One region of the Mesorhizobium sp. M0968 genome, then DNA from elsewhere that is predicted to be linked to it. Evidence: riboswitches for the same ligand, from Rfam matches in the RefSeq annotation. Region 1 holds a riboswitch; the other holds the start of a gene.
The links. Region 1 has a riboswitch for thiamine pyrophosphate ahead of thiB (thiamine ABC transporter substrate binding subunit). Riboswitches for the same ligand answer to the same signal wherever they lie in the genome.
Positions count from the first base shown of each region.

Region 2: another riboswitch for thiamine pyrophosphate. It lies ahead of thiC (phosphomethylpyrimidine synthase ThiC); the one in region 1 lies ahead of thiB (thiamine ABC transporter substrate binding subunit).

Region 1 covers NZ_JAMYNL010000001.1:287,486-302,246, reverse strand. The annotation lists gene NKH67_RS01585 (thiamine diphosphokinase) at 1-585, opposite strand, end outside; TPP riboswitch at 713-827, shown strand; gene thiB (thiamine ABC transporter substrate binding subunit) at 871-1,884, shown strand; gene thiP (thiamine/thiamine pyrophosphate ABC transporter permease) at 2,136-3,755, shown strand; gene thiQ (thiamine ABC transporter ATP-binding protein) at 3,752-4,543, shown strand; gene NKH67_RS01565 (M48 family metalloprotease) at 4,797-6,266, shown strand; gene NKH67_RS01560 (RNA polymerase factor sigma-32) at 6,280-7,137, opposite strand; gene NKH67_RS01555 (amino acid ABC transporter substrate-binding protein) at 7,462-8,235, shown strand; gene NKH67_RS01550 (ABC transporter permease subunit) at 8,358-9,038, shown strand; gene NKH67_RS01545 (amino acid ABC transporter ATP-binding protein) at 9,035-9,805, shown strand; gene NKH67_RS01540 (CarD family transcriptional regulator) at 9,887-10,468, opposite strand; gene fdxA (ferredoxin FdxA) at 10,837-11,175, opposite strand; gene NKH67_RS01530 (RNA-binding S4 domain-containing protein) at 11,324-11,710, opposite strand; gene NKH67_RS01525 (helicase-related protein) at 11,723-14,761, opposite strand, start outside.
Region 2 covers NZ_JAMYNL010000011.1:88,615-103,375, reverse strand. The annotation lists gene thiC (phosphomethylpyrimidine synthase ThiC) at 1-1,293, opposite strand, end outside; TPP riboswitch at 1,398-1,514, opposite strand; gene NKH67_RS20115 (Fic family protein) at 1,696-3,240, opposite strand; gene NKH67_RS20110 (YybH family protein) at 4,373-4,828, shown strand; gene NKH67_RS20105 (conjugal transfer protein TraG) at 5,354-7,351, shown strand; gene NKH67_RS20100 (CopG family transcriptional regulator) at 7,356-7,790, shown strand; gene NKH67_RS20095 (LacI family DNA-binding transcriptional regulator) at 8,088-9,086, shown strand; gene NKH67_RS20090 (sugar ABC transporter ATP-binding protein) at 9,083-10,600, shown strand; gene NKH67_RS20085 (ABC transporter permease) at 10,600-11,655, shown strand; gene NKH67_RS20080 (substrate-binding domain-containing protein) at 11,729-12,718, shown strand; gene NKH67_RS20075 (hypothetical protein) at 13,440-14,090, opposite strand; gene NKH67_RS20070 (RHS repeat-associated core domain-containing protein) at 14,123-14,761, opposite strand, start outside.

The DNA.
Region 1 (14,761 bases):
GATTTCGAGCCGGCCATTGACCTCGTTGGAAATGGTCAGCGACGAGCCGAACGCAACCTCGACATGGTCGAGCGGCCATTTGGCGCCGGTGACGCTCAGGCCGGCGAGATCGGAGAAGCCGAGCACCGAAAACAGCGTGCCGTCGGCATAGTCGAAGCCAGTCTTTCCCGGCAGCAAGGGAATGCCTTCCTGTACGCCACTGGTCAAAAGCACTTCCGTCCCGCCTTCCGCCAGCCGGACGCTCAGCGCCAGATGCAGGAAGATGTGGTCGGTACGTTTGCCGCCGAAGGCGCCTGCGAGCACAAGGCTGGTCGCACCGCGTTCGAGCGCGGCGGCGATAGCGAGTTCACCGTCGGTCTTGTCTTTTTCGGCAGGAAACACCTGCCGTGGCACGGCGGCCAGATCCTCCGGCAACTCGGCAGGCACGGAATCGAAATCGCCGACCCAGAGTTCCGGCCTCAGGCCCAGCATACGGGCATGGCCGATGCCGGCGTCGGCGGCGATGACGCGCGAGCCTTCGACCTGGCGGTCGAGCAGCGGCGTGCGGATGAGATCGCCGCCAAGCAGGATGGTGAATGTGCTCATATCTCGTGGCCCTTACCAGCCCTGCCCCGGAAACGGAAGATGAAACGGCAGACGAAACGGAAGGCTGGGCTTTGGATGTCCGGCAAACTTCCGCTTGCGCAGCACTTCGGCCGGGCCTATGTGTCGCAACGCTCTAACGGGGTGCCGGACGCGATCTTCGCGGACCGGCTGAGAGGCAAGACTGCCAACCCGCTGAACCTGATCCGGTTTGTACCGGCGGAGGGATTAGACGTTTCGGACAGCCCGACGCCTCAATTCCTTTCAACGCGAACGAAGGAGGCGCCGATGCGCAGTTTTTTCCACTCTCTTGTCTCAATTGTCCTGCTTGCGGCATCCGCGCTCGCCCTGCCGGGGCAGGCATCGGCACAGGATAGACTGACGGTCTATACCTATGAAAGCTTCACCGCCGATTGGGGTCCGGGACCGGCAGTGAAGAAGGCCTTCGAGGCCGAATGCAGTTGCGTCGTCGAATTCGTCTCGGTCGCCGACGGCGTGGCGCTGCTCAACCGTGTGAAGCTGGAAGGCGCCGCGACCAAGGCCGATATCGTACTTGGCCTCGATACCAACTTAACCGCCGACGCCAAGGCAACCGGCCTGTTTTCGCCGCACGGCGCCGTCTCGGGCGTCAATGTGCCGGGCGGCTGGAGCGACGATATTTTCGTGCCGTTCGACTATGGCTATTTCGCCGTCGTCTACGACACCGAAAAACTGAAGAGCCCGCCGAAGAGCCTCAGGGAATTGGTCGAGGGCGATGCCGGAGAGAAGATCGTCATCCAGGATCCGCGCACCTCGACGCCGGGCCTTGGCCTGCTGCTGTGGGTCAAGTCGGTCTATGGCGACAAGGCGCCGGAAGCCTGGGCCAAACTCAAGGCGAAGGTGCTGACGGTAACGCCGGGCTGGAGCGAGGCCTACGGCCTGTTCACCAAGGGCGAGGCGCCGATGGTGCTGTCCTACACCACCTCGCCGGCCTACCACATGGTCGCCGAAAACACCGAGCGCTACCAGGCGGCGTCCTTCGAGGAGGGCGAATATCTGCAGATCGAGGTCGCGGGGATCACCACCGAGGGTGCGAAGAACCCGCTGGCGGAAAAGTTCATCGCCTTCATGACCGGACCGAAATTCCAGGATGTCATTCCCGAAACCAACTGGATGTTCCCGGCCGGCAAAACCGACAAGCCGCTCAACCCGGCGTTCGACAAGCTGGTCAAGCCGACCAAGACCTTGCTGTTCAGCCCGGAAGACGTCGCGGCCAACCGCAAGGCCTGGGTCGATGAGTGGCTTGCGGCGATGAGCAGGTAGGGCTCAAGCCTCGTCGGATGTTTGCGCCAAGCCACCCCCCTCTGGCCTGCCGGCCATCTCCCCCTCAAGGGGGGAGATCGGCAGCTTTGTCGCCTCTCCTCGCCCTGCCACTTGTGAGATTGGCGAAGGCGGCTGAGTGCGCAATCTCCCCCCTTGAGGGGGAGATGGCCGGCAGGCCAGAGAGGGGTGGGCTCGGCCTTTGCCAGGTATTTCCTTCGATCAACGCCTGTCGTAGTGTCGGGTAGGGCGACATGCGTACGCGTCATCCGGCCGATCCCCGCGTCACTGCCGGCATCGTCGCGCTCGCCGCCATCGCGCTGCTGATCGGCGGTGCATTCGCCGGGCTCGTCGTCGAAGCCACACGCGACCTGTCCGGCGCCGCCTCTGCTTTCGATTCCTATCTCTTGCGCGTCGTCCGTTTCACGCTCTGGCAGGCTCTGCTGTCGACCCTGCTCTCCGTTGCACCGGCGCTGTTCGTCGCGCGCGCCCTGTCGCGGCATCCGCGTTTTTTCGGGCGAGGCTTCATCCTCCAGCTTTTCGCCGTGCCACTGGCGCTGCCGGCCATTGTTGCCGCACTCGGTGTCTTGGCGCTCTATGGCCGCGCCGGCTATTTTGCCGGCACGCTGGGCGCGCTAGGCGGCCAGAGCTGGCCCGGCATCTATGGCCTGTCGGGCATACTCGTTGCGCATGTCTTCTTCAACCTGCCGCTGGCGACGCGGCTGTTCCTGGAGGCGTTGCAGACCGTGCCGGCTAACCAATGGCGGCTGGCGAGCCAGCTTGGCATGGGTGCTGCGCCGGCCTTCCGGCTGATCGAATGGCCGCCGCTGCGTGCGGCCTTGCCGGGCGTTGCCGGGCTCGTTTTCATGCTGTGCATCACCTCCTTCACCATCGTGCTTACGCTCGGCGGCGGGCCGCGTGCGACGACGCTCGAGGTTGCCATCTACCAGGCGCTGCGTTTCGACTTCGACCCGGCGCGGGCTGTGACGCTGACCCTGCTGCAGATTGCCCTGACCTTCGTCGTCGTGCTGGCACTGACGCGGCTTGGCGCCAATATGACCGGCGACGCCAATCTGCCGGTGGCGCCGCGCCGGTATTTTTCAGCCGGTGCGGCCGAGACCGTGCTGAACGCGCTGGCGATCGGGCTCGCACTGCTGTTTGTCGCCGGGCCGATGGCGGCCACGCTGGCAGCCGGGCTTGGCGCCGATCTCGGCCGCCTGGCCGGCGAGAGCGCGGTGCGGCAAGCGACGGCGACCAGTGCCGTGCTCTCCCTCCTGTCGGCGCTGCTCTCTGTGGCGTTGTCGCTGTCGCTGGTGATGGCGCGCCGGGCGCTGGCGCTCACCCGGCGGAGCGGCAGGAGGACGCTGCTCGAACACCTGGCCGACACCGGTGCGGGGTTCGTCCTGGTGGTGCCGCCCATCGTCATCGGTGCCGGCTGGTTCTTGCTCCTGCGCACCGTCGGCGATGTCTTTGCGATCGCCCCTGTCATGGTCGTTGCGGTCAATGCGGTGATGGCGATGCCGTTCGCCATCCGCGCCATCCGCCCTGCCTATGACGCGGCGAGCGAACGCCACGAACGGCTCTGCGCACAGCTTGGCATCTCGGGCTGGAACCGGTTGCGGCTGGTCGACTGGCCGTCGCTGCGGCGGCCGCTCGCCACCGGCTTCGCGTTCGCCATGGCGCTGTCGCTCGGCGATCTCGGCGTCATTGCGCTGTTCGGCAGCGATTCCGTGCAGACCTTGCCCTATCTGCTGCTGGCGCGCATGGGCAGTTACCGCACCGAGGATGCCGCCGGCCTGGCGCTGCTGCTCGGCCTTGCCTGCCTGGCGCTGGTGTTGGCCGCGGACTGGCTGGGAAGGAGGGAGAAATCATGATGCCGATCAGCCCGGAACGGTCCATTTCGGTGGAAAAAGGCGCGGCCGTGCGGCTCGATAATGTCTCGTTCAGCTATGGTGAAACGCCGCTTATATTCGATGTCGATTTCCCGGCGTCGGAAATCACCGCCATCATGGGGCCGAGCGGTTCGGGAAAGTCGACGCTGCTCAATCTGGTGGCCGGCTTCGAGACGCCGCGGTCGGGCCGCGTGCTGATCGGCGGCGCCGACGTCAGCACTGCGCCGCCATCAGCGCGGCCGGTATCGATGGTGTTCCAGGAAAACAACCTGTTTGCCCATCTGTCGGTCGAGCAGAATGTCGGGCTCGGCCGCTCGCCTTCGCTCAGGCTGAGCGAGGCTGACCGCGCCGCAATCGCCGCAGCGCTGAAGCGCGTCGGCCTTGCCGGCAAGGAAAGCCGGCTGCCGCGCGAACTCTCCGGCGGCGAGCGGCAGCGCGTCGCGCTCGCCCGGGTCCTGGTGCGCGACCGGCCGGTGCTGTTGCTCGACGAGCCGTTCGCTTCGCTCGGACCGGCACTGCGCGACGACATGCTCGACCTGGTGGCCGACGTCCATTCGGAGCAGCGCATGACGGTGTTATTCGTCACGCACCAGCCGGACGATGCGCGCCGTATCGGCCAAAACATGGTTTTCCTGGATGGTGGCACGGTTGCCGCGACGGGCACCGCCGCCGATTTTTTCGTCGGGGCTGGACCGGAGGCATTCCGACGCTATATCGGCTCGGGTCCGTTTGCGGCTGGATCACGAGATGTTGCCCGGAAGCGGACATAATTTATGGTCAAACCGGCGGAAGGCGAAGCGGCGCTTGCTTGCCATGGTCGAGGTAGTGTGGCTAGGTCCGCCAGGAGCTGGTCCGGCCTAGGCCGTGATTTGCCCTTGCTGCCTCGTATCTGTCGGACGCACGAAGGACGCCGTAGCACTTGATTTGTGCGTGATGCTTTCCGGAAATCGCGCCCGATTTTCGCGGTCACGTGCCAGGACTTGAAAGGAAGCCGATCTGCCGACCGGCATCGACAATCGGAGGGTGAAACCGCTGGCGCGCTTTCTGGCGCTGGCCGGTCTTGCCGTGGCGCTGGCAAGCTGCCAGATGTTCACGCCTCCCGACGTGCAGGAATCAGGCTTTCAGCCCTCAGACAAGCCGATCACGGTCGACAATGTCGCCGCCAACGGCAAGCTCGCTCAACTGGCGAAGGCGCAGCACCCGCGCATCCTCGCCACCTATGGCGGCGAGTATTCCGACCCCAAGCTCGAGCGCATGGTGGCCAAGATCGTCGGCAGGCTGACCGTGGTGTCGGCCAACCCAACCCAGACCTACCGCATCACCATCCTCAACTCGCCCAACGTCAATGCCTTCGCGCTGCCGGGCGGCTATCTCTACATCACCCGCGGGCTGCTGGCGCTGGCCAACGATTCCGCCGAGCTTGCCGCCGTCATCGCGCATGAGATGGGCCACGTTACGGCCAACCACGGCCTGCAGCGCCAGCAGCTGGAAGCCGAAGAGGGGTTGGCGACCAAGGTCGTTTCGGACGTGCTCGGCGACAACCCGACGGCCAAGGCGGCGCTGATCCGCGGCAAGCTGAGGCTGGCCCAGTTCTCGCGCAATCAGGAGCTGGAGGCCGATGCCATCGGCATCAAGTCGATCGGCGAAGCCGGTTTCGACCCCTACGCCGCCGGCCGCTTCCTGCAGTCGATGTCGGCCTATACCGATTTCCGCTCAATCAGCGGCGCCACCGACGCCAGCCTCGACTTCCTGGCGACGCACCCCAACACGCCGCAGCGTATCGATCTCGCGCAGCGCCACGCCCGCCAGTTCGGCGCGCCTGGTGTCGGGTCGCGCGACCGCGATTCATTTCTTGCCGGCGTAGACGGGCTGCTTTACGGCGACACGCCGGAGGAAGGCTACGTGCGCGGCGAAACCTTCCTGCACCCTGGCCTCGGTGTGTCGTTCTCGGTGCCCAACGGTTTCGTCATCGACAATTCGGCGGCGGCGGTGACGGCGACCGGCCCGGGCGACATGGCGATCCGCTTCGACGGCGTTTCGATCGACAAGAACCGCTCGCTGACCGACTACATCCGCAGCGGTTGGGTTGCCGGCCTCGACGACAGCAGCGTGCGCCAGGAGACGATCAACGGCAACGAAGCGGCAACCGCGCATGCCGGCGCCGATGGCTGGCAATTCGACATTGCGGTGATCCGCGCCGGCGGCCAGGTCTACCGCTTGCTGACTGCTGCACCGTCGGCCAGCACCTCGCTGAGCACGGTGGCGCGCTCGGTCAGCGGCTCGTTCCGCATCCTGAGTGCTGCCGAGAAGGCGGCGTTGAAGCCGCTGCGTATCCGCATCGTCACGGTGCAGCCCGGCCAGACAATGGGCTCCCTGGCCGCGCAGATGGTCGGCGTCGACCGCAAGCTGGATTTGTTCAGGGTGCTCAACGCGCTGTCGCCGGGTGCCGCGGTTTCGGCCGGCGACAAGGTCAAGATCGTCACCGACAAATAGCAGGCGACGCGATTCAGGCTGCGAGAAATTCCGGATTCTGCTTTACCAGCGCCGCCTTGAGCTTTTCCATGGCGCGCGCCTCGATCTGCCGGACACGTTCCTTGGAGATGCCGAGCGTCTCGCCGAGCGCTTCGAGCGTCGCGCCCTCGTCGCTCAGCCGGCGTTCCTCGATAATCCTGAGCTCGCGCGCATTGAGAGCGCCGAGTGCCGTCTTCAGCCACACCGAGCGGCGTTCGACGTCGATCGTATCGCCGACGACCTCATCGGGCAGCGGGTCATCCGAAACCAGGAACTCCATCCGCTCGGTTGCGCCCGCATCGTCGGCTAGCGGTGTGTTGAGCGAGCTGTCCGGCGCCGAAAGGCGGGAATCCATCATCGCCACATCGGCCTCCGATACCCCGAGAGCCGCCGACACTTCGCGGTAGAGCGTGGCATTCGACGTCTGCTCGGCGCCGTTTGCCAGGCGGGCGCGCAGACGCCGCAGGTTGAAGAACAGCGCCTTTTGCGCCGAGCTGGTGCCGCCGCGCACGATCGACCAGTTGCGCAGGATATAGTCCTGCATCGAGGCGCGAATCCACCAAGTCGCGTAGGTCGAGAACCGCACCTCGCGCTCGGGTTCGAAACGGGCCGCGGCCTCCAGCAGCCCGACATGGCCTTCCTGGATCAGGTCGCCCAGCGGAAGGCCGTAGTGGCGAAACCGCGACGCCATGGAAATGACCAGCCGCATATGCGCGACGGTGATGCGGTGCAGCGCGTGCTGGTCATTGTTTTCCTTCCAGCGCAGCGCCAGGAGATGCTCTTCGTCACGTTCCAGATAAGGGGCTTTCATCGCCGCGCGAACCATGGTCCGTCCTGCACTGTCTTCCATCATGCCGCGCTCCTGCTTCAGGCGTTGCGGTGCGATCGAATCGTGAGTTGGCGCCGATAGTTGAAATGGCGGCGCCGCGCCCTACAACAGCGAAGAACGTGCCATGCGGGGGAATGTTCCCCCGGACTGTCATGTCGATTGCGCTGTTCCAGGCGATTCGCCACCGGCCTTGACTCAGCCGGATGGCGCCGGAAGATGCTGGTTGAGAATTGGATTTCAAGGGCGCGGGATTTTTGAAATTCAGTTTCTTATTCTGGCATCGCGCATCTGTCATTTTCCGGCACTCGCAATGACGCCGGACACCGGCCAAGGACGGATCACAGAAAAATGAAATGGCTCAAATCGCTCATCATCGCCGGAACGCTGCAGGTTCTGGCCATCGCCGCCGGTCACGCCGGCGCCAATCTCGACCAGATCAAGCAGTCCGGCGTCTTCAAGGTCGGCACAGAAGGAACCTATGCGCCCTTCACCTATCATGATGCTTCCGGCGCGCTGGTCGGCTTCGACGTCGAGATCGCGCGGGCCATCGCCGAGCGCCTCGGCGTCAAAGCCCAGTTCCTCGAAGGCAAATGGGACGGGCTGATCGCCGGTCTCGATGCCAACCGCTACGATGCCGTCATCAACGAGGTCGGCATCACCGAGGCGCGCAAGGCCAAATATGCTTTCTCCGATCCCTACATCGCCTCCAAGGCGGTGCTGATCGTGCGCGGCGACAACACCGACATCAAGGGTTTCGCCGATCTCAAGGGCAAGAAGGCGGCGCAATCGCTGACCTCGAATTTCGGCAAGCTGGCTGAAACCAATGGCGCCGAGCTCGTCGGCACCGACGGCTTCGACCAGTCGATCCAGCTGCTTCTTACCGGCCGCGCCGACGCCACCATCAACGACAGCCTGTCCTTCCTCGACTTCAAGAAGCACAAGCCCGACGCCAATGTGAAGATTGCCGCCCAGGAAGAAAACGCCGACTATTCCGGCGTCATCGTGCGCAAGGGCGATCCGGAACTGGTGGCCGCCATCAATAAGGCGCTGGCCGACATCAAGGCCGACGGCACCTACAAGAAAATCGCCGACACCTATTTCGGCCAGGACGTTTCGAAGTAAAACGGCTTTCTCGTGTGGGCCGAACGCAGGCCCACGTCGTTCATATCGCGGCGAGCTGTCTTTTGACGGCCCGCCGCTTTCGCGTGATATGAGCGACGGCAATCTGGCAAGGAGGAGCCTTCGTGCCGCACTGGCTGCAATTGATGCTGGAATCCCTGCCTACGCTGCTGTGGGCTGCACTGATCTTCACCGTGCCGCTGACGCTGCTGTCGTTTGCATTCGGTCTTGTACTAGGCCTGGTTGTGGCGCTTGTCCGGCTGTTCGGTCCCAAACCGCTGGTCGCCGTGGTCCGCTTCTACGTCTGGATCTTCCGCGGCACGCCGCTTCTCGTGCAACTGTTCCTTATCTTCTACGGCCTGCCATCGGTCGGCATCCTGCTCGACGCCTTTCCGGCAGCACTGATCGGCTTCACCTTGAACATCGGTGCCTATTCGTCGGAAATCATCCGCGCCGTCATCGGTTCGGTGCCCAAGGGCCAGTGGGAAGCGGCCTATTCGATCGGCATGACCTGGGCCCAGGCAATGCGGCGCACCATTCTTCCACAGGCGGGGCGCGTCGCCGTGCCGCCGCTGTCCAACACCTTCATCTCGCTGGTCAAGGACACTTCGCTCGCCGCCGCCATCACCGTGCCGGAGATGTTCCAGGCAGCGCAGCGCATCGTCGCCACCACCTATGAGCCGCTGATCCTCTATGTCGAGGCAGCGGCCCTCTATCTGATCATGAGCTCCGTGCTGTCGGCCTTGCAGGCGCGGCTGGAAACGCGGCTCAACCGTTATGGCGGCTTCCTGGAGGCGCGCGCATGATCGGCCTCACCAACATCGAAAAGCGTTTCGGCGACAATCTTGTGCTGAAGGGCGTGACCGTCACCATCGAGGAAGGCAGCGTTACGGCGCTTGTCGGACCGTCGGGCGGAGGGAAGAGCACGCTTTTGCGCTGCATCAACCTGCTCGAGCTCCCGACTTCAGGCACGGTACGGATCGGCGACGATGCACTCGAATTCCGCCCCGGCGGCAGGGTCTCGACCAGGGATATCCAGCGGCTGCGGCTGCAGACCGGCATGGTGTTCCAGAATTTCCAGCTGTTTCCGCATCGCACCGCGATCGAGAACATCATGGAGGGGCTGGTGACGGTGCTGAGATGGCCCAAGGAGAGGGCGCGCGAACGGGCGCTGGCCCTGCTCGAAAAGGTCGGCATGGCGCACAAGGCCGATGCCTGGCCGGCGACCCTGTCGGGCGGCCAGCAGCAGCGCGTGGCGATTGCCCGGGCGCTGGCGCCTTCGCCGAAGGTCCTGCTCTGCGACGAGCCGACCTCGGCACTCGATCCGGAACTGGCGCAGGAGGTGGTCGATGTGCTCGGCAAGCTCGCCAGCGAGGGCACGACCATGGTGATGGCGACGCATGATCTGCGGCTCGCCTCCAAGATCGCGCGGGAAGTGGTGTTCCTCGATGCCGGCAACATCGTCGAACAAGGCCCGGCCGCGGTGCTGTTCAGCAACCCGGAGCGCCAGCGGACCAAGCGGTTCATCGCCACGCTGAAGCACGAGGCGGAAAGGGAGGGCGGCGAAGGTTAGGTATGCCTCGTCGCCGGTCAGCTAAGACAAAAAAACCCGGCGCAAGGCCGGGTTTTTTGTGAATTCGAAGACGAGAAAAACTCAGGCAGCTTCTTCCTGCTCGGCTTCCTCGTTGTCGGCCTTGGCGCCGCGCTTGGGACCCTTGTTGAGGTTCACCTCGATGAGGCGGACCGCTTCGGTCTCCGACATGCGGTTGACGGCCGCGATCTCGCGGGCCATGCGGTCGAGGGCCGCCTCGTAGAGCTGGCGCTCGGAATAGGACTGCTCCGGCTGGTTATCGGCGCGGTAAAGGTCGCGCACCACTTCCGAGATCGAGATCAGATCGCCGGAGTTGATCTTGGCGTCATATTCCTGGGCACGGCGTGACCACATGGTGCGCTTGACGCGGGCGCGGCCCTGCACGACCTTCAGCGCGCGCTCGACATAATCCTCTTCCGACAGCTTGCGCATGCCGATCGAGGTCGCCTTGGCGACCGGCACCTTGAGGCGCATCTTGTCCTTCTGGAAGTCGATGACGAACAGCTCCAGCTTGTGGCCCGCGACTTCCTGCTCATCAATCGAGACGATCTGGCCGACACCATGCGCCGGATAAACGATGTATTCGCCGGTCTTGAAACCGTGGCGCGCTGCGGTGGACTTCTTCTGCGGGGTGATCGTTGCCATTACGCCCTGAACTCCTTGTTGTGGTACCGGCATCGTGCCGGCCCGAACTCGTGCGACCGGGGTGACCGGTCCTCAGCCACACAACGATGAACTCACCGGAAAGGCCAGGACCGGCAAATCGCAACATTGCGACCGCCTGCCCCAGATCGCTCTGGTCCGGATTGAGAAATTCACCTTTCAGTGATTTGGGGCGTTTGCGCCATAAATCGACGTTGTGTCACCGGCATGTTTGGCTCATATAACACAAAAAGTCGGAAGAATCAAGGTTTTGCTGCACGCGCGAAGGCCGCGCGGCGTCGCCGCCTGTCAAGGCAGTTAATGTATCACGTCTGTTACGCGGCGTCAGGCCACCGCAGCCGGCAGGCTCGTCAGTCGCCTTCGCCCGGCTCCGGGGAGAAATATTTCTCGAACTTGCCAGTTTCGCCATCGAAATTTTTAGCGTCGGCCGGCGGCTCCTTCTTGGCGGTGATGTTGGGCCATTTCTCGGCATATTCGGTGTTGATCTGCAGCCATTTGTCGAGACCCGACTCGGTGTCGGGCTTGATTGCGTCGGCCGGGCATTCCGGTTCGCAGACGCCGCAATCGATGCACTCGTCCGGGTGGATGACGAGCATGTTCTCACCTTCGTAGAAGCAGTCGACCGGACAGACCTCGATGCAGTCCATGTATTTGCATTTTATGCAATTGTCGGTCACGACATAGGTCATTGGTCGGCTCCGGGACGTCCCATTTTGTTGGGCTTTTTTGGTGAGGTAACGCCTTTGTCCGCTGGTGGCAAGGGCGGCCCCTGCCAGCGGTGCCGCGGTTTCCGGAATGGAATTCCGGAAGGCCGGCAAAGCGGGCGTTCGACCTTGCTCAATCGTCGCCGAGCAGGTGGTCGGTCTGGCGGCGTTCCTTCTTCGTCGGGCGACCGCTGCCGGCCTCGCGCAACGGCGGCACCGCATCCGGAAGCGCCTCGCCCTTGGGCGCGGGGGGCGGCGACATGTCCTCGTAGAGCAGGCGGGCCTCTTCGGCCGGGCCACGCCGTACGCCGGTGCCAAGGACTTTCCAGACGAAGATCCGCCGCTCCAGCGTGATGGTCAAAACGTCGCCCGGCCGGACCGTGTCGGAGGCCTGCGCTGCTTTGTCGCGATTTATGCGGACGCGTCCGGCGACGACCAGCTTGGCTGCCAGCGTGCGCGATTTTACCGCGCGCGAGAAGAACAGCCACTTGTCGATGCGCTGGCGGGCATCAGTGACCATTGGACGAGCAGCTTACTTCTTCAGCTGGTCGCGCAACGCGGCGAGCTTGGCGAACGGCGAGTCCGGGTCGAAGCGGACCGGGCGTTCCTCACGCGGCTTTGGCTGGAAGGCGGGTTTTGCGCCTTGGGCGCCGCCTTTGCCGTCCTGCCGGCCAGCCTTCCAGTCGGGCCGGTTTTCGCGCCGGTCCGGGCGTTCACCTTGCGGCTTGCCGGCGCGCTGCTCTGCCGCCTCGCCTTGCGGCCTGGGTTTGAACTTGCTGCGATCGAAGCGTGGCTTGCCGGCGCCGTCGCGCTGGTCGTGGCGCCCCTGACGGGCGGGCCGGTCGCCCGGCGTCGCTTGCCCGCCGGCATCTACCGGCGCATCGCTGCGGCTGTCCGGCGCAGCTTGACCACTGCGCGCGCGATTGTCCCGATGATTGTCCCGGGGGCGGTTGTCATGCTGGCGATGACGCGGGCGCTGGTCGAAACGACCCTGCCGCCACAACAGGATGGGTTTTGGCTCCTCGGCTTCTGGAGCAGCTTCGCCGGCGACGGCTCCTGCCGTCGCTGCAGGTTCGGCCGGCGATGCTTCCGTAGTGTCGGAAACCGGCGGTTCTGCCGGTGCCGCAGCCACAGTTTCCGCCCCAGGTTCCGCCCTTGGCTCGGCCGCTGGTTCCGCAGGCGCTTCAGCAGTTGCCTCCGCGGCGGGCCCGGTCTCTTGCGTGACTTCTGCCGCAGCTTCAGGGGCTGGAGCTTCCGCGACAGGCTCTGCCGTCGCTTCGGTCACAGCTTCGGCCGCCGCCTCCGCAACAGGAGCCGCATCCGACACAGGTTCCGAAGCCTCCGCCGGCGGCTCTGCCGCGGCAGATGCTTCCGCCATCCTCGCCTGCTCGACGCGCGCAGTCTCTTCCGCCGCCTGCTTTGCAGCGGCAGCTTCACGCGCGGCATTGTCCTGTGCTTCGAGCCGCGCCTTGACCTCGGCCGCCGGTTTGGCATCGGCGCGATAGCCGAGTCCCTTCAGGATTTCTTCCATGTCGTCGGCGGTGGCGCCGAGAATCGACATCATCCGCGGCGTCACCATGAAGGACTGGCCGTCATAGGCGCCGTCGGGGCGAGGGCCGAGGCCCGGCTTCCAGTTGGTCGCCGGCCGGATCAGGTCGGCCAGCCGTTCGAGAATATCGACGCGTACAGCACGCCGGCCAAGATTGCGGTAGCCGGCAAGCTTGTAGAAGGTCTTGTCGAAGGTCGGATCGATGACCACCGAGGTGCGGCCGGAGGCCAGTGCGTGAACGACATCGCCGAAACCGGGCTTGTCCTTGCCGTCGTTTCTCAGCGCCCACAGCAGTGTTATCAGCCCGGCCGGCGCCGGCTTGATCAGCGCCGGCACGAAGACATGGTAGGCGCCGAAGCGCACGCCCAGACGGCGAAGCGCCGCGCGGCCTTCCTGGTCGAGCGATTTCATCTCGTCGGCGATGTCGCGACGGTTGATGAGACCGAAATGCTCGACGAGCTGGAAAGCAATGCCGCGGCCGATGCCGGTGATCTGCTCGGCATTCTTGAGGTCGACCAGCGGCTTCAGCAGGGATTCGATCTGGAAATTGACGAAGCGCTCGGCGCGCGCCGCAACCTTGTCGCGGGCCGGGCCGGTGAGTTGCTCGTCGGCCAGCAGAACCAGACGCGGCTTCAAAGCGTCTTCGCCGGCGACCAGCGTGCCGATCGGCGCGCCGATCCAGCGAAGCGTGCCATCCGAACCCAGCGCGATGTCGCCATTGGCCGAGGCGCCGAAGCGCTCGGCCCGCGCCTCGAACTCGGCGGCAAGCGCCTTCTGCGCCGCCGCCCGCACCGCCTTGGCGTCTTCGCCGCCGGCGCTCTGGTCGGCGGTGAAGCGGAAACCTTGCAACTCGCCGACGTGATGGCCTTCGACGAGGACGGTTCCGGTTGGGCTGATTTCGGCTTCAGGCATCGTGTTTTCTCTAAGGCGCCGCATGAGGACGGAAGTCCTGCGGTCTACAAAACGTTTCGTCAACCGCTCATGCAGCGCATCCGACAATCTGTCTTCGATTTCGCGCGTCTTTTCCTGCCAGTGTGCCCGATCGGCCAGCCAGCCGGGCCGGTTGGAAACGAAGGTCCATGTGCGGATCTGGGCAATCCTGTGCGACAGCGTGTCGATGTCGCCTTCGGTTGTGTCGGCACGGCGCACCTGCTCGGCCATGTAGTTCTCGTCGACATGGCCATGCCTGGCAAGGTCCATGTAGATGGAGGCGATCAAGTCGGCGTGCTGGGCCGGCGCGATCTTCCTGTAGTCGGGCAGCGCGCAGGCTTCCCAAAGCAGCGCCACGCGCCTGGCATCGGTGGTGAGTGCCCGCACGTCCTCGTCGCGCGACAGATGCTCGAGCGCCTGCGCGTCCACGGCCGGCAGCGCGCGCGTCAGGCCTTCGACCGGGGCGTTGGTCTCGATCGAGCGCTTCAGCGCATCAAGGTTGGCGAAATCGAAATGCGCGGTGCGCCACTGCAGTACTTTCACCGGGTCGAAATCATGCGCCTCGATTTTGTTGACCAGTTCATCATCCAGCGGATCGACCTGGCCGGTGACGCCGAAGGTGCCGTCGCGCAGATGCCGGCCGGCGCGGCCGGCAATCTGGCCGAGCTCGGCCGCCGTCAGGTTGCGGTACTGGTAGCCGTCGAATTTACGGTTCTGGGCGAAGGCGACGTGGTCGAGGTCGAGGTTGAGGCCCATGCCGATGGCGTCGGTGGCGACGAGGTAGTCGACGTCGCCCGACTGGAACAGCGCCACCTGGGCGTTGCGGGTGCGCGGGCTGAGTGCGCCGAGCACGACGGCGGCACCGCCCTGCTGGCGGCGGATCAGCTCGGCGATGGCATAGACCTCGTCGGCCGAAAAGGCGACGATCGCCGTGCGCCGCGGCAGGCGGGTCAGCTTCTTCGAGCCGGCATAGGCAAGGTGCGACAGGCGTGGCCGGGTCACCACGGACACGCCCCGCAGCAGGCGCTGCAGGATGCCGTGCATGGTGGCCGCGCCCAGCAGCAGCGTCTCCTGCCGGCCGCGCAGATGCAG
Region 2 (14,761 bases), on a different contig from region 1:
CGGCGCCTCGCCACAGACGGCGAGCTGCTTGTCCATGTTCGCCTTGATCTTGTGCATCGGCACGTGGCCGGGCCCCTCGATCATCACCTGGCAATCTTTCGCCCAGGCGATCTGCGTCAGCTCGCCGAGCGTTTCCAGCTCGGCGAATTGCGCCGCGTCGTTGGCATCGGCGATCGAGCCGGGACGAAGGCCGTCGCCGAGCGAGAAGGAGACGTCATAAGCGCGGCAGATGTCGCAGATCTCCGCAAAGTGCTCGTAGAGGAAGCTTTCCCGGTGATGGTGCAGGCACCATTTTGCCATGATCGAGCCACCGCGCGAGACGATACCCGTGACCCGGTCAACGGTCAGCGGGATGTAATGCAGCCGCACGCCGGCGTGGATGGTGAAATAGTCAACGCCTTGCTCGGCCTGCTCGATCAACGTGTCGCGGTAGACCTCCCAGGTCAGGTCCTCGGCGATGCCACCAACCTTTTCGAGCGCCTGGTAGAGCGGCACCGTGCCGATCGGCACCGGCGAGTTGCGCACGATCCATTCGCGGATGTTGTGGATGTTGCGGCCGGTCGACAGGTCCATCACCGTATCGGCGCCCCAGCGGATCGCCCACACCATCTTTTCGACCTCTTCAGCCATCGACGATGTGACGGCGGAGTTACCGATATTGGCGTTGATCTTGACCAGGAAATTGCGGCCGATGATCATCGGTTCGCTCTCGGGATGATTGATGTTGGCGGGAATGATCGCGCGTCCGCGCGCCACCTCGTGGCGGACGAATTCAGGCGTGACGAAGTCGGGGATCGCCGCGCCGAAGGCCTCGCCGTCGCGCTCAAGCTTGCCGTGCAGGATCTCGCGACCAAGGTTCTCGCGGATGGCGACGAACTCCATTTCGGGCGTGATGATGCCAGCGCGCGCATAGGCAAGCTGTGTCACCGCCTTGCCGGTCTGGGCCCGGAGTGGCCGGTTGCGGACTGGAAATTCCGGTGTTAGGCGCTCGCCCGCCGCAAACCCATTGTCTTCTGGCCGGACGTGGCGGCCGTCATAGGCTTCGACATCGCCGCGCGCGGTGACCCATTCATGGCGAAGCCGTGCAAGGCCGTTTTCGATGCTGGTTTCGACAGTCGGGTCGGTATAGGGGCCGGACGGATCGTAAGCGGTCACCGGCGGCTCGCCTGCCGTCGGATGGACGGAGATTTCGCGCATCGGCACCCTGAGCTGCGGGTGGATGGTACCGGATTTGTGGATTTTGCGTGAGGCAGGCAGCGGTCCCGTCGAGACGGCGGGGGTGAGGGCATTCATCTTGAGGCTCCTTTGCTCGTTGCATTGGAGACCCAGTTCTGTGCCGGAAGGATGAAAAGACGCTTCTGTCGACCTGCCGAAACAGGACCTCGGGCGTAAACTCCCGCAAAGCGCTTGCACCGTCCCTACGCCAGTATGAACTGGATCAGGTTCAACGGGTCACTGCGCCGCGAAAGCCAGCAGTATCTCAGCCCCTTGCCGGGACTCCCCTGGTGAATGCGTGAGGTTGGACGGGACCGCTCCGGTTTGTCAAGCGCGTTCTGGCCGCGGCTGATCGGTGGCCGGTCAGACCGTGCGGAAAAAATCGTGCATGTCTCGGCGACAAGTCAAGCGTCGGAGATGAAGGCAGGGACAAGGGAATCGCAAACCGTCGGACTAAAATCGATCCTGATGATCACACCTTCAATGGGCACCAAAGGTTTGCGCGTAGATCGCCTCGATTCTTCCTGCCTCGTCACTGGTCAGCGCGGCGAATTCCTTCTCGCGCGCGCGGTTCGATAGATGGCCATCATTCTGGTGAAGAAAACGGAAGAGCAGATCGGTCAACCGCTCGGGCATGTCGATAAAGGCGTCCACCTGCTGCCGGAACTGATCGTAGCGCTGCAGAAATGCGGTTTCCTCGGGAAGGTCCCGTTCGATCGTCCGCTGAACGCAAGCATAGAGGAATTCGGCGTGCGGGGTTGCATCGAAGAACCGGTAGAAATCACCGGTGTCATTCAGCACCCGGACGTTGAATTGCGGCGTCGGTTCCCATTCCACCAACGGCAGAAGGCGCTGCGAATAGCTCTCGAGCACGCCCCTGTACTCGTTGATCTGGTCCAGGATCGCGGCCGAGACGGGAAAGACCACTCCCGGCGGATTGAAGCCGCGCATGGCAAGGACGTGGTGGATTAGGTAGCGGTGAATGCGGCCGTTTCCGTCCTCGAACGGGTGAATATAGACAAAGCCGAAGGCGAGGATTGCGGCGGCTACGACTGCATCAAGCTTTTGCGCGGGGCCCTGATCGAACGCCGCCATTCCATCGATTAGCCGCGGCAGGTCCTCGGGCCGAGCGCTGATGTGATCGGGCAAGGGCGTACCGTTGTCTCGATCATGCTCACCGACGAAACCTCCTTCTTTTCGGAAGCCAAGTCTTACGAAACGAGCGTCACCAAGTACAATTCTTTGCAGACGCAGCAGCTCATCGCGATCGATCGGCCAGCGGCCGGCTTCGCCGATGGCGCGGCCCCAGCGCTGGATGCGATCTTGCGGCGGGTGCTCGCCCTCGATCGCATAGCTTGATCGCGAGTCTTTGAGCAAAAGAAAGGCGGCGGTCCGAGCAAGGAGGTCGCGCGGCACGTCCGCTACGATTGCCTCCGCGCGCCGCGGTAGTTCAAGGCCGATGAATTTTTCGAGAATCTTGGTGCGGAACACCAGAGGGCAGAACTCACGCGTGCCGGGGAGATTGTCCCTTACGCGATAGCGCGAAGCGGTCTTGTCGGGTCCGGGCCACTGCAGCTCGGGATCGACAACCGGAATGTATCGTCCGGCCTCCGCGTCCGGCAGATCGATACGCGCGTCCCTCAGCCATTCATATAAAAACCAGATGCGGCGGGCATAACTGCCGGTCGGGCTTTCACGGACCAGCGCCTCGATCGGCGCGGGACCGGTCACTTGGAACAGCCGCTTGAGGACGGCAAGGTCCAGTCCCTCGTACTTGAGCGCAAAGGTCAGGTGGCCTTCGAGGGTAGGATTTGGGGCATGGCGGGGGGTCATGATCCGCCAGCCATCCCGTTCGGTAATGCGATGATGCTCGCCAGTGGCGAACAACCTACGGGGCAAGGGCGCGGCGAGCCTGTAGGCTCCGATCAGGGCGCTGTACCCGGCCGGGGTCGCCGTTTCAGGAAGGCGGATTTCCTGAAAAACGGTAACAGGACCTGAAAATTGGTGCTGTTGCACCGCAGGCATGAAACGCGAATCCCTCCATTGAATTTTGGTTTAGTCGGCAAAACCTATGAAAAATGATCCTATCCCATGAAAATTGATGCCACAAGACAAATTTTCCGAAAACCGATTCTAAAACAGTGCTGAGGTCGATCAAGCAAGAACTCCGCCACCGGCTCAAGGAAGCGACTTCAGACCAAAAAGGTGAGTCCAGGAACCGCCATTCGCCCGTCTTAGTCACGAGGCCGGCACGGATGGCCCGCCTTACGTCGAGCCGGATTGCTCGAGCGCGCCGTTCGGGGCTCACTCATAGAGCGCTCCGGTGCGCGATCCCGATTTGATAGCCGCGATCACGCTCGCGACTGATCTTGGTGACGTGGCGGCGTCGGAGTAGAAAAGTGATGCAGGATCTCGGTGGCGTCGTGTGTGTGTGACCTGAAGTGAGTTCTCTGCGGTATGGGGGGCGGCACGCAGCGCGCGTCTTCTCGGCAAACAGATCGACGAAGCGGCACCGAAGGGAAGTTCCTGGCATTCATTCTCGCCATCGCTGCCCCAATTTGCCGATCGGACTGCCGATCGATCTCGCCCAATACTTTGCGCGCGCAAGGGCCGAAGCTGAACTGGGCGGCACCTGCTCATTCGGGAGCTGACTCATGCTTGGTGCCCGAGAGGGCTGTGCCTGATCGAATGCGTGAAATCGTAGCTCGGAGTGGAGAGGCTGACGCGGTCATCTGTCACCCGCCTTCGGGCTGTAACGGAAAGCGCGACATCGTCTCCAATGCTCGTTCCCCACGTCGAGGGGCCCAGCGGCTTGGCTACGGGGGGGACTGTCAGCTAGTGGCCGCTGGGCCTTGACGACCAGCGACCGTAAGAGGAGGCCCTGTGCTGGCTGACGAAAACTTGCGAGCAAAGCCACGGAAAAGCATCATTCGAACGAACTCTTTCGTCGAGACGAGGAGGGCAGTGAGGCGGTAGCCGCCGCTTTGAAGTTCTCCGGCAGCTGCTACGCTGGTCATTCCGAGGGTCGCAGTTGCGGTTGCGCCGTCATATCAGATAAGTCTAATAAAATACGCGCCTGGCCATCGAACGCGCCGCGGCGCCCTTGGGTCGGCGCTATTCATCGGGTGGGCATGTCGGGCACGCAAGGGAGGACGAAATGAGACTGGTTCAGTCATTTGCATTTGCTGCTGTGCTGCTTCTTTCGTCTGCATTGTCTGCGGCCGCCCACTCGGCTCGTGAGGACATCGAAGCGGCGTTGGTAAAATTCATGGACGCCTTCAACAGCGGAAACGCAGCAGCGGTAGGTCAAATGTATACCGAAGATGCCGCCCTGCTGCCACCCGACGGCAAACGCGTCGATGACCGCAAGGGCGTGGAAGAATTCTGGCAGGGCGCAATCAAGGCCGGGATGAAGAATCTCACCCTGAAGGCGCTGGAAGTGGAAGAGAGCGGGAATCTCGCCTACGAAGTTGGCGCATTTACGCTCGGTGTGCCGAGCAAAGGCGGTGCCCCTTCCACCGTTGCGGGCAAGTACATTGTCGTTTGGAAAAAAGGGGACGACGGGACGTGGCGCCTGCATCGGGACATCTGGAACTTTGGTGCGGCCCACTAGATTCCGCGACCCGTGAGGCCGGCGCGCGCAACAGTTCCAACGAAAGTCCATGGCAATAGTTGATGTGACTGAATTGATTAACAAAATTGAACAGACTTGATGGGTCTGCTCATCGAGTCGGCTCTGGACCTATCGCGCTACCGATCAGGGAGGCGGTAAGATTCGAGCTCAGCAGAACGGCAATTCCGGCTGACCACCACTTGCCGGGACTAGAGCGTTCTCCGGCTCGGCGCGCCGCTGAGGGCTCTTGTTCATTTGGTCGTGGGCAATCCGCGGTTCTCCAAGAACCCGTCCATCTCGTCAAATGCCATCTGAGCCGAGACAACTGATTATCATTGGGCAAAGTAGCGGCTCAACGGCTCCAGAAGAAAGCAGCCCCCCGATGCTCGTTCAACATTCGAGCCCGCATCGGGCAAGTCTTTCCACGTCCGGGTACGCCATGCTGCTTCGACCGCCCCTTTCTTCTTGCGGATTTAGGAATTCGAGCTTTTCGGTTGTTCCGATCATCCATTTGGGAAACGATCGATGCCGGCAAGCAAGGTTTTATGGGGCCAGATACTCACCGCCTTTCTGATCGTCGTCGCGACGACATGGGGAGCAACACAGTGGACGGCAGGGCGGCTCGGCTTTCAAAGCCAACTCGGTCCGCCGTGGTTCGAATTGGCTGGACAGCCCGTTTATCCGCCGCCAGCCTTTTTCTGGTGGTGGTTTTTCTACGACGCCTACGCGCCGAAGGTCTTCCTGGAGGGCGCGGCGATTGCGGCGAGCGGAAGCCTCATGGCTATCGTCGCAGCGATCGGGATGTCGCTGTGGCGGGGGCGCGAGGCAAAGGACACCACGACTTACGGCTCGGCGCGCTGGGCGACGCGAGACGAAATCAAGGCCGCTGGGATGATCGGTCAGGATGGGGTGATCCTGGGTATGTTGGGCCGACACTATCTGCGCCACGACGGTCCGGAACACGTGCTATGTTTCGCACCGACCCGAAGCGGCAAAGGCGTCGGCCTGGTCGTGCCGTCACTACTGACCTGGCCGGGTTCGGCAATCGTCCACGACATCAAAGGCGAAAACTGGGAACTGACGGCCGGATGGCGGGCCCGTTTCGGCCAGGTGCTTCTGTTCGACCCGACCAATGCTGGATCAGCAGCCTACAATCCTCTGCTGGAGGTGCGACGGGGCGAGTGGGAAGTTCGAGATGTGCAGAACGTGGCGGATGTCCTGGTCGACCCAGAAGGCACATTGGAACGCCGCAACCACTGGGAGAAGACCAGCCATTCGTTGCTGGTCGGCGCAATACTGCACGCGCTCTATGCGGAGAAAGACAAGACCCTCGCAGGCGTGGCGAACTTCCTTTCCGATCCAGAGCGGCCAATCGAGGCAACGCTGCGCGCCATGATGCTGACGCGGCATTTGGGTGATGCAGGCCCGCATCCCGTCGTGGCGTCGGCTGCTCGGGAACTGCTTAACAAGTCCGAGAACGAGCGTTCCGGCGTGCTCTCGACGGCCATGAGTTTTCTGGGCCTCTACCGCGATCCAGTTGTGGCCAAGGTGACGTCATGCTGTGACTGGCGGATCGCAGACCTTGTCGAGGAGGCACGGCCGACGACGCTTTATCTGGTCGTGCCGCCATCGGACATCAGTCGCACAAAGCCGCTGATCCGACTCGTGCTTAACCAGATCGGCCGCAGGCTCGCCGAAGATCTTCACGCGAAGGATCACCGGCAGCGTCTTTTGATGCTGCTGGACGAGTTTCCCGCGCTTGGCAGGCTCGATTTCTTCGAAAGCGCGCTGGCCTTCATGGCCGGGTATGGCATCAAGTCGTTCCTGATTGCACAATCGCTCAATCAGATCGAGAAGGCCTACGGACCGAACAATTCCATCCTCGACAATTGTCATGTGCGGGTGAGCTTCGCCACGAATGACGAGAGGACGGCCAAGCGCGTCTCAGACTCTCTGGGGACCGCGACCGAGTTGCGCGCCATGAAGAACTATGCGGGGCACAGATTGTCGCCCTGGCTCGGGCATCTGATGGTGTCGCGGCAGGAAACGGCGCGTGCACTGATGACGCCGGGCGAGATCATGCAGCTGCCGCCGACCGAGGCGATCATTATGATCTCGGGCCAGTTCCCAGTCCGTGCGAAGAAGGCACGCTACTTTGCCGACCCGCGTCTTGCCGAGCGCGTCTTGCCGCCACCAAGGACCGGAGGGACAACGCAGAACGCTCGCCCTGACGACTGGACCGACACGACACTTCTTGCTGAGCCGGAAGGCAAATCTCGCAAGCTGAGGCTTGCCAGGGATCAGCAGGACGAGGATCCGGCCAATGGCGGCATTCGCCGCCAGCCCGAGCTTCCCGAACACGAAGACATCGCGCCGGAACGAACGGCACGCTGCGACGATGAGTTCGACCTCGACAGGGACGAGCCCGATGATGACGCCGTTCGTCGCCGCAGTGTCGATCAAGCCATGAGACGCGCAGCTCGTCAGGCCGCCCTTGACCCCAATGATGGCATTGAGCTTTGAGCGCATGAAGAACGCCAAGAAAAGACGTCTGTCTGCCTATCTCGACCCTGACATAATGAGGGCACTGGCGGATTACGCTGGGCGGCGCGAGGTCTCGCTGTCACTGGTCGCCGAGGCTGCGCTCGCGTCGTTCCTGTCGCCGGACGCCGAAGAACGAAAGCAAGCGGCGATCACTCGCCGCCTCGACCAGATCGATCGACGCGTGCAGCGGGTCGAGCGTGACGTCGGAATTGCTATTGAGACGTTAGCATTGTTCGTCCGGTTTTGGCTCAACTCGACTCCAGCCTTGCCGGAATCGGCGCAAGCGGAGGCGCGCGCCAAGGGCTTGCAGCGCTACGACAATTTCGTCGATGCGCTCGGTCGCCGGCTCAGCAAAGGACCAAGGCTCAGGCAGGAAATAGCCGACGATGTCCCGCCAGTGCCGCCAGCGAGCCGATAAGGTGCGTGACGCCAGATTGAAGCGTCTCTCGGGACCGTGATCTTTCCGACGGGTTGGTATCTGCTCGCGCACCGTTCCTAAACGTGCCCACAAAGTTCGGGTGGTGAGCGAGCGGACGTCGTATGTCTGCTTTGCTCCATTCCAGACAACATTAGTCTAATTAGATCAAAACGACTATCGAATCGATTGCGCAAACGTTTCGATGGCACTATGGTTATTGTATCCGCCAGGACAGAGCGGGTTTAAAGCGCAACATCAGGGAGGAGCGCTTGCGTGTAGCACTCCGTTTGAGCCGCAATGGCAACGATGGTTGAGGTAGCCCGTCGTGCCGGGGTGTCGGTCTCAACGGTGTCACATGTGATCAACCGCACGCGCTTTGTCTCGCCTGCGAAATCGAGAGCCATTAACGAAGCGATTGCTTTGCTTGGATATCAGCCCAATGGGCTGGCGCGTTCCCTCAAGGTCGCTTCAACCAACAGCGTCGGCTTGGCGATTTCGGCGATCTCGAACCCGTATTTCACTGACATCATCTGTGCCGTGGAAGCGGAATGCGCGCGTCTTGGCCTCATGGTTTTCCTTTCCGACACGCAGGACGATCCTGATCGGGAGCTTGCGGTCGTTCGCGCCTTCCATCAACGACGTGTTGACGGCGTTATTTTGGCGCCCTCGGGTGCCCCAGAGCGAGCCACCAATTACCTTGCCGAGAAAATGGTTCCCTGCGTTCTGATCGACCGGTTTGCCGACGAACGATTTGACCAGATCGGCGTTGAGAACCAATCTGCGATGCGCGCTCTTATCGATCACGTCGCATCCTTCGGCCATCAGCGGATTGGGTTCATTGCAGGGCAGCCGGGCCTTGCTACGACTCGCGAACGTATCGATGCGTTCAAGTCAGCTTTGATGGCTAACGGACTTGCCTACGTGTCGGAATATCTGCAGCCAGGGAACGTCGACACGGCGAGCGCTACGGCATCGACCCGCGCGATGTTGTCGTTGCCTTCGCCGCCTACGGCCTTGGTCACCGGCAACAATATGGCGACGATCGGAGCGGTCCGAGCGGTTCGCGAAAAAGCTCTCGAAATACCTCGGGATCTTTCACTTGTCGGCTTTGACGACTTCGAATGGGCCGATTGTTTTGAGCCGCAACTGACCCTTATTGCGCAGCCTTGCGCCGAAATCGGGCGGCAGGCCGCATCGCTGCTTAGCGCCCGAATTGCATCAACGGATACAGAGCCCCGCTCGGTGCGGCTTCAGGCGACGCTGCATGCCCGTCAATCCTGCGGGAGGCCGGCATGAGCGCGCCGCTTCTATCGGTGACAGGGGCCGTGAAACGCTTCGGCGGCGTTCAGGCACTACGCGGTGTCGATTTTGATCTCAAGCCAGGCGAGATCCACGCCCTGCTGGGCGAGAACGGCGCCGGCAAATCGACATTGATGAATCTGCTGTCGGGAGTTTACGCACCCGACGAAGGTACAATCCAGATTGACGGCAAGCCGGTGCGGTTCAACAACCCGCGCGAGGCGCAGACGGCCGGAATTGCGACCATTTTTCAGGAGCTTGATCTCGTTCCAACGCTCGATGTGGCGTCAAACCTCTTCCTTGGCCGCGAATTGATGCGCTCGGGCGGACTGCTCGATGTGGCGGGGATGCGCCGCGAAGCTCGCAAGCGTCTGCAAGCTATCGAACTGGCTATCGATCCCGCCGGGCTAGTCGGCGACCTCTCGATAGGGCAACGCCAGGTCGTTGCGATCGTCAAAGCGTTGTCCTATGCGACGCGGGTCCTGATCATGGACGAGCCGACGGCGGCCCTAACGGTGGGCGAGGTCGAGAGGCTGTTCGACATCATGCGCAAGCTCGCCGTCAGTGGCGTCGGCATCGTCTATATCTCCCACCGTCTGGAGGAAGTGCCGCAGATCGCGGACCGGGTGACGGTGATGCGGGACGGACGTGTAGCTGGCATCACCGATCCGCACACACCGCAGGCCGAACTGGTGCGGCTGCTCGTCGGGCGCCCACTGGACGAACTCTATCCCCAGCGCACCACGGCCGTCGGCCGGGCTCTGCTCAGCCTGCGCAATGCCAGCTTCCAGCTAGCGCGCGACAGCGCCGGCTGGCAGGCCCCGACAGGGCTTTCACTCGAGGTGCATGAAGGCGAGATCGTCGGGCTGGCTGGCATCATGGGGGCAGGGCGCACCGAGCTCCTGAGCGCGCTTTACGGCACCGGCCTTTCCGGCCAATGGGAGGGCGGCGTGGTCATTTCCGGCCGTCCGGTCAAGCTTGATTCGATCAGAGCCGCGCGCCTTGCCGGCATCGCCTTCGTCACGGACGACCGCCGTGGCAGTGGCCTAATGCTGAGGATGGCGGTTGGCCTCAACCTCGTCATGTCGGTGATCCGGCGAATATCGCCGGGCGGACTGATGTCACCGGGCCGCCAGGCCGAGGCGGTGAAACAATCGTTCGGCCAGTTCGACATTCGGCCGAAGAATCCCGACATCGCGGTCGGCGCGCTGTCCGGCGGCAACCAGCAGAAGGTGGTGCTGGCCAAGGAGATGCTTGGCAATCCCCGGCTCTTGCTGCTCGACGAGCCGACTCGCGGCGTCGATGTCGGCGCCAAGGGCGAGATCTATCAGCGGCTGCGGCAGTTGGCTGCACAAGGCCTGGGCATCCTAGTTGCCTCCAGCGAAATGCCGGAGCTGATTGGCCTGTGCGATCGCATCGTGGTGCTGCGCCAGGGGCGCAATGTAGCGGAATTCACCGGTGGCGTTGACGAGCACACCGTGATGGCAGCGGCAAATGGCAGGGAGGCGTGATGTCCGAACAGAAGATTTCGGTTGCCAGCGGTCCGGTGCTAGCCGCACCGGCCGCAAAGCATCGCGATCCACTCGCGCTGATCGTGCGCTTCCAAAGCTTGATCGGCCTGGTGCTGGTGGCGATCGGCGGCGTCATCTTCTCGCCCAGGCGCCATGGCGAGATACTATTCCTTGCGCCCGACAACATGGCCAACATCGTGCGCGCCGTGTCGGAGACCGGCATTATCGCCATCGGCATGACCTTCGTCATTATCACCGCCGGCATCGACCTTTCGGTGGGGGCAGTGCTTGGTCTCTCCAGCGTCGTCACCGCGACGATGATGATCTCCGGCGGCTTCGGGCTTATCCCGACCATTCTCGCGGTGCTGGTAATGGGCACCGTCTTCGGCGTGATCCAGGGCACCATTTCCAGCCGCTTTCGGCTTGAGCCGTTCATCGTCACGCTCGCCGGCCTGCAGGCGGCGCGGGGTCTCGCGCTGGTCGTTTCCGGCAACCAGTACATTAATATTTCCTATGGCGAGGGGCCCGGCCTGGCGCCACCTGTCTTCGCGGTACTGGGCGAGCGCCTGTTCAACAACACAGTGCCGGTGGCGACCATCGTCTTCATCGTCTTCGCCGCTATTGCTACCCTGGTACTGAATACCACGCGCTTCGGCCGCTATGTCTTTGCCGTCGGCGGCAACGAGCGAGCGGCGCGCATTTCGGGCGTTCCTGTCTCTATGGTCAAGATCTCGGTCTATGCCATTACCGGATTTGCCGCCGCCCTTGCCGGCATCGTGCATGCGGGTCAGTTCAACTTCGGCAGCGCCAATGACGGTATGGGCTATGAGCTCACGGCCATCGCGGCCGTGGTCATCGGCGGCACCAGCCTGTTCGGCGGCGCCGGCTCGATGGTCGGCACCGTTGCCGGCACCATCATGCTCGGCGCGCTCGCCAACATCCTTCAGCTCAACAACATTACCCCCGCCATGCAGCTGCTCGCGACCGCCGCGATCATCGTTGTGGCGGCAGTGCTTCAATCCCTCGTTCGCCGCCGCGAGGGTTTGGGACGATAGGAGGCCGGCGGCAGCATTTGGAAGACCATGAAACCAAGGTCTGGCCATAGGCCCGACGAGGAGGAGAGCAAGCATGACAACGATGGAAAAAGGATCGAGGCGCGCCCTGCAGGTCGCCTTTCTGGCAGGCTCTTGCCTGTGCATGGCGGGTGCTGCCCAAGCGGCCGACCCGATGGTCAAGGCCTGCGCCAAGGACGGCCAGTTCATCATCGGCTTTTCGCAGGCGAACAATGCCGAGCCCTACCGCCAGCATGTCAATGACGAGCTGACCGCGGCGGTCAAGGATGTGCCGCAGTTCACGCTGCAGATCGCCGACGGCGCCGGCAACGTCAACACGCAGACCTCGCAGGTGGACAACTTCATAACCCAGAAAGTTGATCTGCTGTTGATCTCGCCCTTCGAGGCAGCACCCATAACCCCGGCGGTGAAGCGCGCGATGGATGCCGGCATTCCCGTCATCGAACTAGACCGCAAAACGGTAGGCGACCCCGGCAAGGACTACACCGCCTTCATCGGCGGCGACAATTACAAGATCGCGCTCGAAGCGGGCAAATACACCGCAAAGACCCTGCTCCCGGAAGGCGGCGAGGCGGCGGTGCTTGAAGGGCTGCCGAGTTCGACGCCAGCGGTGGAGCGGCTCAACGGCTTCAAGGACGGTGTGAAGGAGAATGCCAAAATCCAAGTGGTGGCCGAGCAGGCCGCCGACTGGGTGCCCGACAAAGCTCAGACCGCCTTTTCCGCCATGCTGCAAGCGCACCCGGACATCAAGGTGCTCTATGCCTCGAACGACATGATGGCGGCGGGTGCGCTGCTCGCAGCCAAGGGCGCGGGCAAGCAGGTCAAGATCATCGGCACTGATGGCCTGCCGGGTCCGGCCGGCGGCATCGAGGCCGTGGCCAAGGGCGACTGGGCGGCAACCTTCACCTACCCGACCGGCGCCAAGGAAGCGATCGAGATGTCGAAAAAGATCCTGCTTGAGTGTGCTTCGTCGGTGGAGCCGACGGTTACGGTGGACACGACCGCGATCACGCCGGAAAATGCCAAGCAGATGATGGGAAACTGAGGGCAGGGCCGACAGCAGAGGTGATACGACAAGGCCCGGGAGTGGGCCTTGTTGTTTTTGTGAGCGAGCCGGCGTGGTCGTCGTCGGTCAAAACTCCGGCTAGATCCCGGCGGTCGAAGGACGGCAAGCAGTTGAGCGCGTAGACGGCTTCAGCCCGTCTCGCCGCGATTTCAGCTGGATCTTGCAAGCAGCCTTGTCACGGGCTCGTTTCCATTTGGTTGGCGCCAGGCACTCGCGGAAAGCGCGAAAAGCGCCTCTATTCCGGGTTAAACCCGTGACGCCGATGACCGCCACCGTCACCGCCGCCGCCCTCTCGAGAAAAACTTCGGCGCTTATGAAGATACCTCCGTCCGCAATCCGGTCGTCATCGCACGCACCGTGCTGCTGGCCTACGAGGTTTTTGTCCGGCTGTTGAAGCGCGATAGGCGGGTCGAGTTGATAGCGGAGCTCAACAAGGACGATATCGCTGCGGTCGAAGTCTCCGCATGGAGCCCAGTCTCGACCATCTCACGACGAGCTCTCTGAGCCAAAACCAAAGTCCAAGGTCGCACAGGTCTTCCGATATTCCTATCTCTGGCATTGGCACACCGGGAGGGCGCGGAGAAGGCGACAAGGACCGGCCCCGCCTGGTGCTGGCGCTGGTCGGCCCCACAAAGCACGTGGACAATACAAGTCTAGCGTTTCGTCGGCGCCAGGTGTTGCTTGCTACCTCGCGGCTGGCCTACCGCAGGTCCAGCTGCAACAGCCCGCTATAATCCTCCGTCGCCAGGAAGAAGCCCTCGTCGATCGCCTTGGCTCTGAAAGCGGGATCGTCGCCGAGGTTGCGAAATTCCGGCTTCAATGTGCCTGATGCATCGAAGTAGCGATCTCGAAAGGTCGCCCGGTCAAGCCCGGCATAGTCTTTACCCTGACCTGCGACCGTGCAGGATTTCAGTTCGGTTTGGTCGGCAGCGTCCGCCGGGAAACTCTTCCTTGCGAAATCCATGGGACCGATGCCTGGAGCAATGCTGCGGGGGAATTGCGTGACGCACCGCTTCGTCGCGTCACCCGCAGCGATCGTCAGATCGAAATAGGGAGGCCTCAGCCCCTTGGTCGCGAGGTAGGCAAAGGCACGAATGCGATTGGCTGCCTTCAACGTATCAAGGTCGGTCGTCTCCAGAATGCCGCCATCGATGGTGAGCTTTCCCGACCCGCCAAGTGCGGCAATTTGCTTCTGCAGCCAGTCTGCGTCACGATCGATCCAGGTCAGGAAATCGAGTGGCATCGCTTGCGGCTCCTTCATCTGCGGGTTCATGGATTGAGCGAGGGCCGCCGCAGTGATGAGCATCGCCAGCCCGGCCAGCGCTGCCGTAGAGAGAGGGAAGTTACGCATGTCATGCCTCCGTCCTTCTGCGTTGCCGCGAATCAGTTGTAGTGGTTGCGCGGCTTGATACCGAGCATGTCGCGCAATTGGTTCTCCGTTATGTCGTCAGGCCGCGGCGTTCCGCCGACACCGACGGTCCGCGCTTCCTCGTCCATGGAGGTATGTGGCTTTCCATCAAGCCCGTTGTAGGTGGCTGGACCCATGCCGGAAATCTGTCCCGCCTGGATGTGGGAGGCGTGGATCTGCTCATGGGCGAGCACGATGCCAGGATCGGCCGGGTTTGTCGCGACCGTGCCGGTCGATTTGTCGAACTCGCTCGACGTGCGGATACGGGCTGCCGCCGGATCGTAAGAGATGACCGCCCCTCCCGGTGTCGTCGTCGGATCCTTCGTATGATCGGCGAGATCGGTTCCGGTGCGGCCGGCCACGTTCTGGATCGTCACCGTTTCTGGGCTGTCGACAATCCTCTTGGTGAGTTCGCGCCCTGTATCCATCCCGGTACCGGGTACGAAGAAGTCCTTGACGTCGAGCCAGGCCCCGTGGAGCCAGCTTTGCGAAACTTCGCCGGTCTTGCTGTCGACTCGGGCAGTCGGGTCTGTGCGTTGGATATCCTCCTCAACTTGCCGCCGATAGGCGGCATCGCCGGCCACGATCTCCTTGAGACCTGTCGGGTCGATATA